3 regions of the Shinella sp. genome follow, and region 3 is predicted to be linked to each of the others. Evidence: predicted binding sites of a transcription regulator. Region 3 holds the regulator's gene; each other region holds the start of a gene.

Region 1 (3,276 bases), on a different contig from region 3:
GAGATATGGGCGTAGGCGGCACGTTTGGCATTCTTGGAAAGGTTGAGCGAGGCCATCCACGAGGTGATGGTCGTACCGAGGTCGGCGCCGAGCGAGAAGGCGACAGCCGTCGTCCAGTCGAGAATGCCGGCGGCGCCGAGGCCCATGACGATACCGATCGTCGCCGAGGACGAGTGGATCATCGCGGTGACGCCGGCGGCGATCAGCACGCACTTGATCAGGTTGAAGTAGGAGTCAGCCTTCAGCGTCTGGAGCAATTCCATGACTTCCGGCAGATTGCGCAGCGGACGCAGGCCGCCCGTCATCAGGTTGAGGCCGTAGAAGATCAGCGCGAAGCCCATGCAGGCGAGTGCGATGTTGCGCACCTTCTCGCTCTTGGCGAAGCAATAGATGAGCGCGAAGATACCGCCAAGAATGAGGCCGAGCGGCCCGAGCGGCAAGGCGATAAGACCATTGCCGAGCGTCGTGCCGATATTGGCGCCCATGATGACGCTGATGGCTGGTCTGAGACCAACCACGCCGGCATTGACGAGACCGACCACCATGACGGTCATCGCCGTCGAGGACTGGATGACGCCCGTGATGAAGGTGCCGGCGAGCACACCCTTGACCGGCGTGCCGGCGGCTCTGGCGAGGAACGCGCGCATCTTGTTGACGGAGAGGGCCTGGATGCCGTTGGCCATGAATTCGAGGCCGAGCATGAAGATGCCCAGGCCGCCGATGACCGGCACGAGGACGTCCTTGAAGATATTTATTTCCATGGGAAAACTCGTTTCTATTGGAGCAAATGCAGCGTTCTGGCGCCTAGTTGTTCGCGAAGCCCAGATTCGCGGTCCAGTACGCTTCGATCTTGCCGGCGAGCGCCGGCGACACGGGGATGTAGCCAAGCGCACTCGCCTCATCGCCGCCACGGCTGAAGGCGACGCGGAAGAGATCGAGCACGCGGTTGATACGCCCTTCACCGCGGTCCTTCGGCACGACCGCATAGGTGACGACCGTCATCGGATAGGCCTTTTCACCCGCAACTTCGGCGGCATCGGCGGCAGAACCCGTCGTGCCGTCCCAGGTGGCCGTCTCCAGGCCCGCCTGGAAGGCCTCCGGGCTCGGCCGGATGAAGGTGCCGGCCTGGTTTTGCAGCGAAACAAAGGGCAGGCCGAGGCGCACGACCTGGCCATATTCGAGATAGGAAATGCTGTTCTTGGTCTTGGTCGCCAGGCTCGCGAGCCCGCCGGTACCCTTCTCGCCCTTGCCGAGCGGCCACTCGATCAGCGTGCCGGCGCCCGGCTTTTGCGCCCATTCCGGGCTGCTTTTGGAGAGGAACCCCGTGAAGGCCAGGGTCGAGCCTGATCCGTCCTCACGATGCAAAACCTCGATTGCCGCGTCCGGCAGGGCCAGATCCGGGTTCAACGCCTTGATGGAAGGGTCGGACCATTTGGTGACCTTGCCGAGATAGATATCAGCAATCACGGGGCCGGACAGACGAAGCGCCCCGGCACCTATGCCATCGACATTGGCGACGACAACGATGCCACCCATGACGACGGGGAACTGGAGGAGGTCGCGCGCCTTCAGTTCATCGGCCGGCAGCGGGGCATCGGTTGCGGCAAAATCCGTCTCGATCTGACCGAGGCGCATCACGCCGGCGAGCGAGCCGACCGGCTCATAGTCGACGCGCCAGTCCGGCGACGTGAAGTCGCCGCCATCCGTGCGCATCGTCTCGTAATCATGCGACCAGAGCTGGATGATCGGCGCGGCAAAGGTCGATCCGGCACCACGAATGGGCTCCGCATGGACGCTCGCGGCGGAAAAAATTACAGCGCCAAGCACCAGCGCAAACCTGCTCCACACATTGCGGGCAAGGGGTTGGAATGCATTCATCATGAATCTCCCCTCGTCAATGCGCACTTTCAGACAACGGGAAGCCGCCCCGACAGTCATCACCGACTGCCAGGCATGAAAATGCGCATGACCATAAGACGTAAATTAGCAAACTGCGTTTTCAGCCATTCTTTACTATTAAGTTTGCTTGACGGGCACATGACAATATTGGCGGCATCGCCACAATCGCTCCGAGACGACTGTCATCTGCGTGAAATGTCGGCGTGCTCCAAACCACGCCACGCGCCACGTCCGATGGAGATCCCGATGAACGACGCATCCCAGCCGAAAACCCTCAGCAACCGAACGGCCATCGTCACCGGCTCGACCAGCGGCATTGGCCTTGCCATCGCCCGCCGTTTCGCCGCTGCGGGGGCGAACATCGTCATCAACGGGCTGGGTGATGCGGTCGCAATCGAGGCAGAGCGCGCCGGCATCGAGGCGGATTATGGCGTGCGCTGCCTGTATTCGCCGGCCAACATGCTTTCCGGCAGCGAAATCGGCGAGATGGTGAAGCTCGCGCTCGACACATTTGGAGGCTGCGACATCCTCGTCAACAATGCGGGCATCCAGCATGTCGCGCCGATCGAGGAGTTTCCGGACGAGAAATGGCAGGCGATCATCCAGATCAACCTCGTCGCCGCTTTCCATACCATCAAGGCTGCACTGCCGGCGATGAAAGACCATGGCTTCGGCCGTATCATCAATGTCGCCTCTGCCCACGCGCTCGTCGCCTCGCCGTACAAATCCGCCTATGTGGCGGCCAAGCACGGCATTGCCGGCCTGACAAAAACCGTCGCGCTGGAAGCCGCCACCAATGGCGTCACGGTCAACGCCATTTGCCCCGGCTATGTCTGGACGCCGCTCGTCGAAAAACAGATCCCCGACACGATGGCCGCACGCGGGCTTACCAAGGAGCAGGTCATCCATGACGTGCTGCTCGAGGCACAGCCGACGAAGCAGTTCGTGACGGTCGAGCAGGTCGCCGGCCTCGCCCTCTACCTCGCCAGCGAGGAGGCGGCCTCGATGACCGGTGCGATCCTTTCGCTCGACGGAGGCTGGACGGCGCACTGATCGCCGCCACCCTATTTTTCTCCTGTAGGAATCAATGACATGAAGGCCACCGACGTCCGCAACGCCTACGCCATGCCGCTGACGAACCCCGCCTATCCGCCGGGTCCCTACCGCTTCATCGATCGGGAATATGTCATCATCAGCTACCGGACGGATCCCGATGCGCTGCGCGCCGTCGTGCCGGAGCCGCTGGAGATCATCGACCCCATCGTCAAATACGAGTTCATCAAGATGCCGGACTCCACCGGTTTTGGCGACTACACGGAATCCGGCCAGGTCATCCCGGTTCGCTTCGAGGGTGAAGAGGGCGTCTACGTGCACGCC
Region 2 (3,276 bases), on a different contig from region 3:
CTTCAGAAGCTCGTCAACGAGCGTGGTCTTGCCATGGTCGACGTGCGCGATGATCGCGATATTGCGGATAGACATGGTGTAATCTCTGAGGTTCGGGGCGCGCAGGGTATAAGGGCGCCGTCTTCAATGGTCGGGCTCTTACATGTTTTTCCGCAAATGCGAAAGGGGCGGGATGCAACTCTGTTGCCCGATCAGCGCGCAGCTTGCTCTCATGATGAACGCACCGGCGGCAAGGTGATGCGCCAAAGCTCCTGATCCTCCCGGTCCATCAGCCGCACGGTCATCTCCTCGCTCGACCCGTTGATATCGACGAGACCAAAGAATTGCAGGCCGGCGGACGGCGGCAGATTGCTATCGACCCCGCCTTTCGACGACTTGATGAAACGGACGTCCGGGCCGAAGGTCATGTCGAGCGGCTTTGGTCCATAGGTTCCGGAATGCAGCGGCCCGGAGACGAATTCCCAGAACGGATTGAACTCCTGGAATTTTGCGCGCGACGGATCGTAGTGGTGCGCGGCCGTGTAGTGCACATCCGCCGTCAGCCACACGACATTGTGGATCGCATTGTCGCGCATGAAGGAAAGCAGGTCGGCGATCTCGCGCTCACGCGCCGCCGGCGGGCCGTTGAGACCGTCCGCAACCCCCTCATATCCAAGGCTATTGGCGTAATCGTCCCAGATGACGAGGCCGAGCGGCATGTCGCAGGCAATGACCTTCCAGACAGCCTGCGAGGCCGCAAGCTCGCGGCGCAGCCAGTCCGCCTGCCGCCAGCCGAACAGGCCGTTCTCCGTGCCGCCCCGGTTGGGGCTGCGATAGGAGCGCAGGTCGACGAAGAACACGTCGAGCAGCGGCCCATAGGCGACCTTGCGGAAGATGCGGCCGGGCTCGGTGGGAAAATAGCGGATCGGCGTCATTTCGTGGAAGGCGCGCCGCGCACGCTCTTCATAGACGCCGATATCCTTGTCCGGATAGCGCCGGTCGCCGGTCAGGTCGCTCGATTCCGACCAATTGTTCAAAACCTCGTGGTCGTCCCACTGGAAGAAGGTCGGGCATTGGGTGTTGAAAGACAGCAGGTGGCCATCGAGCAGATTATATTTCCACTGGCCGCGAAATTCTTCCAGCGTGCGCGCCACGCTGCGTTTTTCGTCGGTCACGATGCGGTTCTTCCAAACGCCCCCGTCGCGCAGCGGAATTTCGTCCGGGATCGGCCCGTCCGCGTAAACGGTATCGCCGGAATGGATGAAGAAATCCGGCTCGTGGCGCAGCATGGTCGAATAGGTCTTCATGCCGACATCGTCGATGCCCCAGCCTTGGCCTGCCGTATCCCCCGACCAGACGAAACGCACCGAGCGCTTGCGCATCGGCGCCGTGCGGAAACGCCCGACGACCGGCTCGGAGATCAGATGGCTGGAATAGGGATCGCTCGCGGTGAAGCGATAGAAAATGTCCTGGTCCGGCAGCAGGCCCTGCAGCATCGCCTTGATGGTATTGTCCGATCCCATCGTCGCTTTCTGCAACGGCAGGCGTGCCGCATCGAGAAAACTCTCGGTGGTCGAATATTCAAGCGTCACTTCCGCCGGCCGATCGACCCGCGCCCAGACCATACCGGACGAACAATCGACATCACCAGACTGCACGCCGTGGGAAAAGACCGGACTGCCATGCCGTCGCGCGTAGTAAGGCACTGCCAGCGCCGAGGACGTCGCAAGCGCGCCGGCCCCTGCGGTCAGAAGGAAAGAACGCCGCGTCAGCGTCTCCGGAACAATCGCCATGCCACCTCCGGCCTGACCCGCGAATCGAAACGCCAGGCGGGCAGACCATGAGTCCCGGCCATGTCAGTCCGGTAACGGGACGATGACGATTCACCGAAAGTTCAGTGACGGCACGATGACGGCGGCGGGTCTCCTCATGCCGCGCCCCTCATCCGGCCCTATCGGGCCACCTTCTCCCCGAGGGGCGAAGGGAAACGAGGCGCCGCAGTTGACCCCCTTCTCCCCAGCGGGGAGAAGGTGCCGGCAGGCGGAAGAGGGGGCCGCCTGAGCGATGGGTCGCCCCTAAGCCGCCAACCCCTTCTTCTCCAGCATCGCCTCCGGGCTCGGCAGCTTGCCGCGGAAGGCCTTGTAGGCGTCTTCCGGGTCGACGGAGCCGCCGACGGCGTAGATATAGGTCTTCAGCCGCTCGGCCATGGCCGGGTTGAAGGCATCGCCGGTTTCCGTGAAGGCGGCGAAGGCATCGGCGTCCAGCACTTCCGACCACATGTAGGAATAGTAGCCGGCCGAATAGCCGTCGCCGGAGAAGACATGCTGGAAGTGCGGCGTGGCATGGCGCATGACGATGGACGTCGGCAGGCCGATCTTTTCCAGCACCTCAGCCTGCACCGCCATCGGATCCTCGACGGCGCCGCGCGTGTGGAAGGCCATGTCGACCAGCGCCGAGGAGGTGAACTCCACCGTCGCGAAGCCGGAATTGAAGGTGCGGGCGGCAAGCACCTTGTCGAGCAGCGCTGCCGGCATCGCTTCGCCGGTCTGGTAGTGCACGGCGTAGCGCGTCAAGATTTCCGGTACCGTCAGCCAATGCTCATAGAGCTGCGAGGGCAGTTCGACGAAATCACGCGAAACGCCGGTGCCCGACACCGACGGATAGGTGACGTCCGACAGCATGCCGTGCAACGCATGGCCGAATTCGTGGAACAGCGTGCGGGCATCGTCGATCGACAGCAGCGCCGGCTTGCCCTCGGCGGGTTTGGCGAAGTTGCAGATATTGTAGACGATCGGAATTTCGCCGATCGAACCGCTCGCAAGCGGCAGCCGGTGCTGGCTCTGGTAGGAGCTCATCCAGGCGCCCGAGCGCTTGGAGGACCGGGCGAAGTAATCGCCGAGGAACATGGCCACAAGCTTGTCCTCACGGTCACGGATCTCGAACACGCGCACGTCAGGATGATAGACCGGCACATCCTTCTTCTCGATCGCCCGGATGCCGAACAGCCGCTCGGCAACGTCGAAGCAGGCGTCGATGATCTTTTCGAGCTGGAGATAGGGTTTCAGCTCGGCCTCGGAGAAGTTGAACTTTTTCGCCCGCAGCTTTTCCGCATAGTAGCGCCAGTCCCATGGCATGACCGCGTGGTTGCGGCCTTCGTCGGCGACGAGCACGGCCAAATCCGCCTCCTCTTCCCGCGCCCGCGCCACGGCCTTTTCCCAGACCTGCATCAGGAGCCCGTTCACCGCGTCGGGCGTCTTCGCCATGGTGTTGTCGAGCTTCAGCGCAGCAAAGTTCTCG
Region 3 (3,276 bases):
GACTTGACTTTTCCAGGCTCCAGAAAAATCAAAAACCGCCTTTCGGCGGCATGCTGCACTATCGGCATTTCCCCCTGCAATGTCAATGAAATGCGCGTCTGAAATGCCGCTGAACCTACCGCAACGTGAGGATTCACGATACGCGCGCAAGGTGTCGCTCTTGAGTCACACCAGGGCAGCAAGTTGGGGAAAACTACGAAATCGATTCGCACCGATTCCCGCGACTCTTGTCACAGAGTCCCCCGAACTCTAGGTTAAAGACCAATTACTAGACTGCATGCGGCGGAACTAGTCACCAAAAGAGTTAGGGCGTTCAAATTCCGGACCTGTCCGGAACGCGATGAGGGATTCCCACATTGCGAACGTCGAACGGAGACGAGAAGATGAACTGGACAGACGAGCGGGTCGAGAAACTCACGAAGCTCTGGAGCGAAGGCCTGAGCGCGAGCCAGATCGCTGCGCAGCTCGGCGGCGTCAGCCGCAACGCTGTCATCGGCAAAGTGCACCGGCTGAATTTGCCGGGCCGTGCGAAAGCCGGCGGCACACCAAGCGCCACCCGTCCGAAGCGCCCCGTCGTTGCAGCGCCGCGGCCGTCGAACTTCGCGGCCCGTCCGGTCCCCGCTCGCGTAGCAACGCGCCCGGCCGGCATGATCATCGCCAAGGAAGATATCGACGCCGGTTTCGACGCGCAGATCGAGCAGCTTCCGGTTCCCGCCAACGGCAACAAGACGGTTGTGCCGATGTCGCGGAAGCTGGAACTGACCGAGCTGACCGAGCGCACCTGCAAATGGCCGATCGGCGACCCGCTGAACGACGACTTCCACTTCTGCGGCAATGAGTCCCCGGACAACTCGCCCTACTGCACCTACCACCAGCGCCTCGCCTACCAGCCTTCGGCTGAACGGCGCCGGATGCGCTAGCCGAAACGAAAAGCTGAATGCGATGAGGGCCCGGAAGGGCCCTTTCTTTTGTGCTGACGAAGGGCGCGTACGGCCCCCAAAAACGCAAACAGGCCCCGAAAGGCCCATTTCCGTCCTTGGGAGGAAACGTTTTTCTCAGGTTTCCAGCGAGTAGCCGGCGCCGCGGACCGTGCGGATGACGTCCTGCATGTTGGCGAAATTGAGCGCCTTGCGCAGGCGCCCGACATGCACGTCGACGGTGCGTTCGTCGACATAGATGTCATGGCCCCAGACGCCATCGAGAAGCTGCGAGCGCGAGAAGACGCGGCCGGGCGAGGTCATCAGGAACTCCAGCAGGCGGAACTCCGTCGGGCCGAGGCGGACTTCGCGAGTGCGCCGGTGCACGCGGTGCGTCTCGCGGTCGAGTTCGATATCGCCGCAGCGCAGCACCGTCGAGACGACCTCGGGCTTTGCGCGGCGCAACATGGCGCGAACGCGGGCGACAAGCTCCGGCGTCGAGAACGGCTTGACGACATAGTCGTCGGCGCCGGTCGCGAGCCCACGTACGCGCTCGCTCTCCTCGCCGCGTGCCGTCAGCATGATGATCGGCAGGCGCTCGGTTTCGGGGCGCTGGCGCAGCCGCCGGCACAGCTCGATGCCCGAAACGCCCGGCAGCATCCAATCGAGGATGAGAAGGTCCGGCAGTCGCTCCTGCAGGCGCATCTCGGCCTCGTCACCGTTCAGGATCGTATCGACCTCAAAACCTTCGGCCTCGAGATTGTAGCGCAGGAGGACGCTGAGCGCTTCCTCGTCTTCGACGACGGCAATTCTGGGCACCATGGAGGTGAAACTCCTTACTCGGAGGCGTCGGTAACGTCGGCAGTGACAACCGACGTCGTGGTGTCGTCCTTCGGGCGCTCACCCTCGGGCTGCGAGCCGGTCGCCATATAGTAGATGGTTTCCGCAATGTTGGTCGCGTGGTCGCCAATGCGCTCGATGTTCTTGGCGCAGAACAGCAGATGCGTGCAGGGCGTGATGTTGCGCGGATCTTCCATCATGTAGGTCAGGAGTTCGCGGAACAGCGATGTGTAGATCGCGTCGATCTCGTCGTCGCGCTCGCGGATGGCCTTGGCCTTCTCGATCGAGCGGGTCGCGTAGACGTCGAGGACTTCTTTCAGCTGCATCAGCGCGAGTTCCGCGAGATGCTCGAGACCACGGGTGAGCTTGCGCGGCATGCCCGAGCTCTGCACGGCGATAACGCGCTTGGCGGTGTTCTTGCCAAGGTCGCCGACGCGCTCCAGTTCGGCCGCGATGCGGATGGCGCCCATGATTTCGCGCAGATCCGCCGCCATCGGCTGGCGCTTGGCGATCGTGACGATCGCCTTCTCGTTGATCTGGCGCTCGGCAGTGTCGAGGATGACGTCCTCGGAAATGACCTTCTGCGCCAGGGCGCCATCGGTGGCAACCAGGGCCCGGACGGCATCCGCCACCATCTGCTCGGCCGTGCCGCCCATCTCGGAGATGCGGCGGGAGAGGTATTTCAGTTCTTCGTCGTAAATCGAGACGATATGGGTCGATGACATGGTTCTGTCCTTAATGCGCTCGGGTTCTTCGTTTGACGCAATTCCGAACGCAAAACCGTTTCACACTTTTGCTGGAATTGCTTGGGTACTTGGCGACGCCGGAGGCGTCAGCCGAAGCGGCCCATGATGTAGTCCTGCGTGCGCTGGTCGTCCGGGTTGGTGAACATCTTGTCGGTGTCGTTCTCCTCGACGAGATTGCCGAGGTGGAACATGGCGGTGCGCTGCGAGACGCGGGCCGCCTGCTGCATCGAGTGCGTCACGATAACGATCGTGAAGTTGGCGCGCAGCTCATGGATCAGTTCCTCGACCTTGGCGGTCGCGATCGGGTCGAGCGCCGAGCACGGCTCATCCATCAGGATGACTTCCGGGCTGACGGCGACGGCACGCGCGATGCACAGGCGCTGCTGCTGGCCGCCGGAGAGGCCGGTTCCGCCCTCCTGCAGGCGATCCTTCACCTCGTTCCACAGGCCGGCCTTCTGCAGGCTCTTTTCGACGATGGCATCCATGTCCGGCTTCGTCTTGGCGAGGCCGTGGATGCGCGGGCCGTAGGCGACATTTTCGTAGATCGACTTCGGGAAGGGGTTCGGCTTCTGGAACACCATGCCGACGCGGGCGCGCAGTTCCACGACGTCGATGTTCGGGTCGTAGATGTCGTCCGTATCAAGCGTGATGCGGCCGGTGACGCGGCAGCCTTCGATCGTGTCGTTCATGCGGTTCAGCGTGCGCAGGAACGTCGACTTGCCACAGCCCGACGGGCCGATGAGCGCAGTCACTGTGTTTTCACGAACGTTCAG

What was found. Region 3 encodes PhoB, which activates phosphate uptake and scavenging genes when phosphate is short. Its sites were predicted from a motif close to TGTCATNNANCTGTCAT; they were not measured.
Region 1: pstS (phosphate ABC transporter substrate-binding protein PstS) is a predicted target of PhoB. The motif match lies at 2,027-2,043, and genes of this name have one in related genera.
Region 2: ACT6VE_RS15310 (alkaline phosphatase D family protein) is a predicted target of PhoB. The motif match lies at 1,877-1,893, and genes of this name have one in related genera.

What each region holds. Positions count from the first base shown of each region.
Region 1 is NZ_JBQVPI010000004.1:281,738-285,013, forward strand. It holds gene ACT6VE_RS10190 (Na/Pi cotransporter family protein) at 1-761, opposite strand, end outside; gene pstS (phosphate ABC transporter substrate-binding protein PstS) at 805-1,881, opposite strand; gene ACT6VE_RS10200 (3-hydroxybutyrate dehydrogenase) at 2,146-2,952, shown strand; gene ACT6VE_RS10205 (acetoacetate decarboxylase) at 2,992-3,276, shown strand, end outside.
Region 2 is NZ_JBQVPI010000007.1:165,695-168,970, reverse strand. It holds gene typA (translational GTPase TypA) at 1-75, opposite strand, end outside; gene ACT6VE_RS15310 (alkaline phosphatase D family protein) at 210-1,772, opposite strand; gene ACT6VE_RS15305 (M3 family metallopeptidase) at 2,055-3,276, opposite strand, start outside.
Region 3 is NZ_JBQVPI010000009.1:187,031-190,306, reverse strand. It holds gene ACT6VE_RS18435 (GcrA family cell cycle regulator) at 384-920, shown strand; gene phoB (phosphate regulon transcriptional regulator PhoB) at 1,056-1,739, opposite strand; gene phoU (phosphate signaling complex protein PhoU) at 1,754-2,482, opposite strand; gene pstB (phosphate ABC transporter ATP-binding protein PstB) at 2,590-3,276, opposite strand, start outside.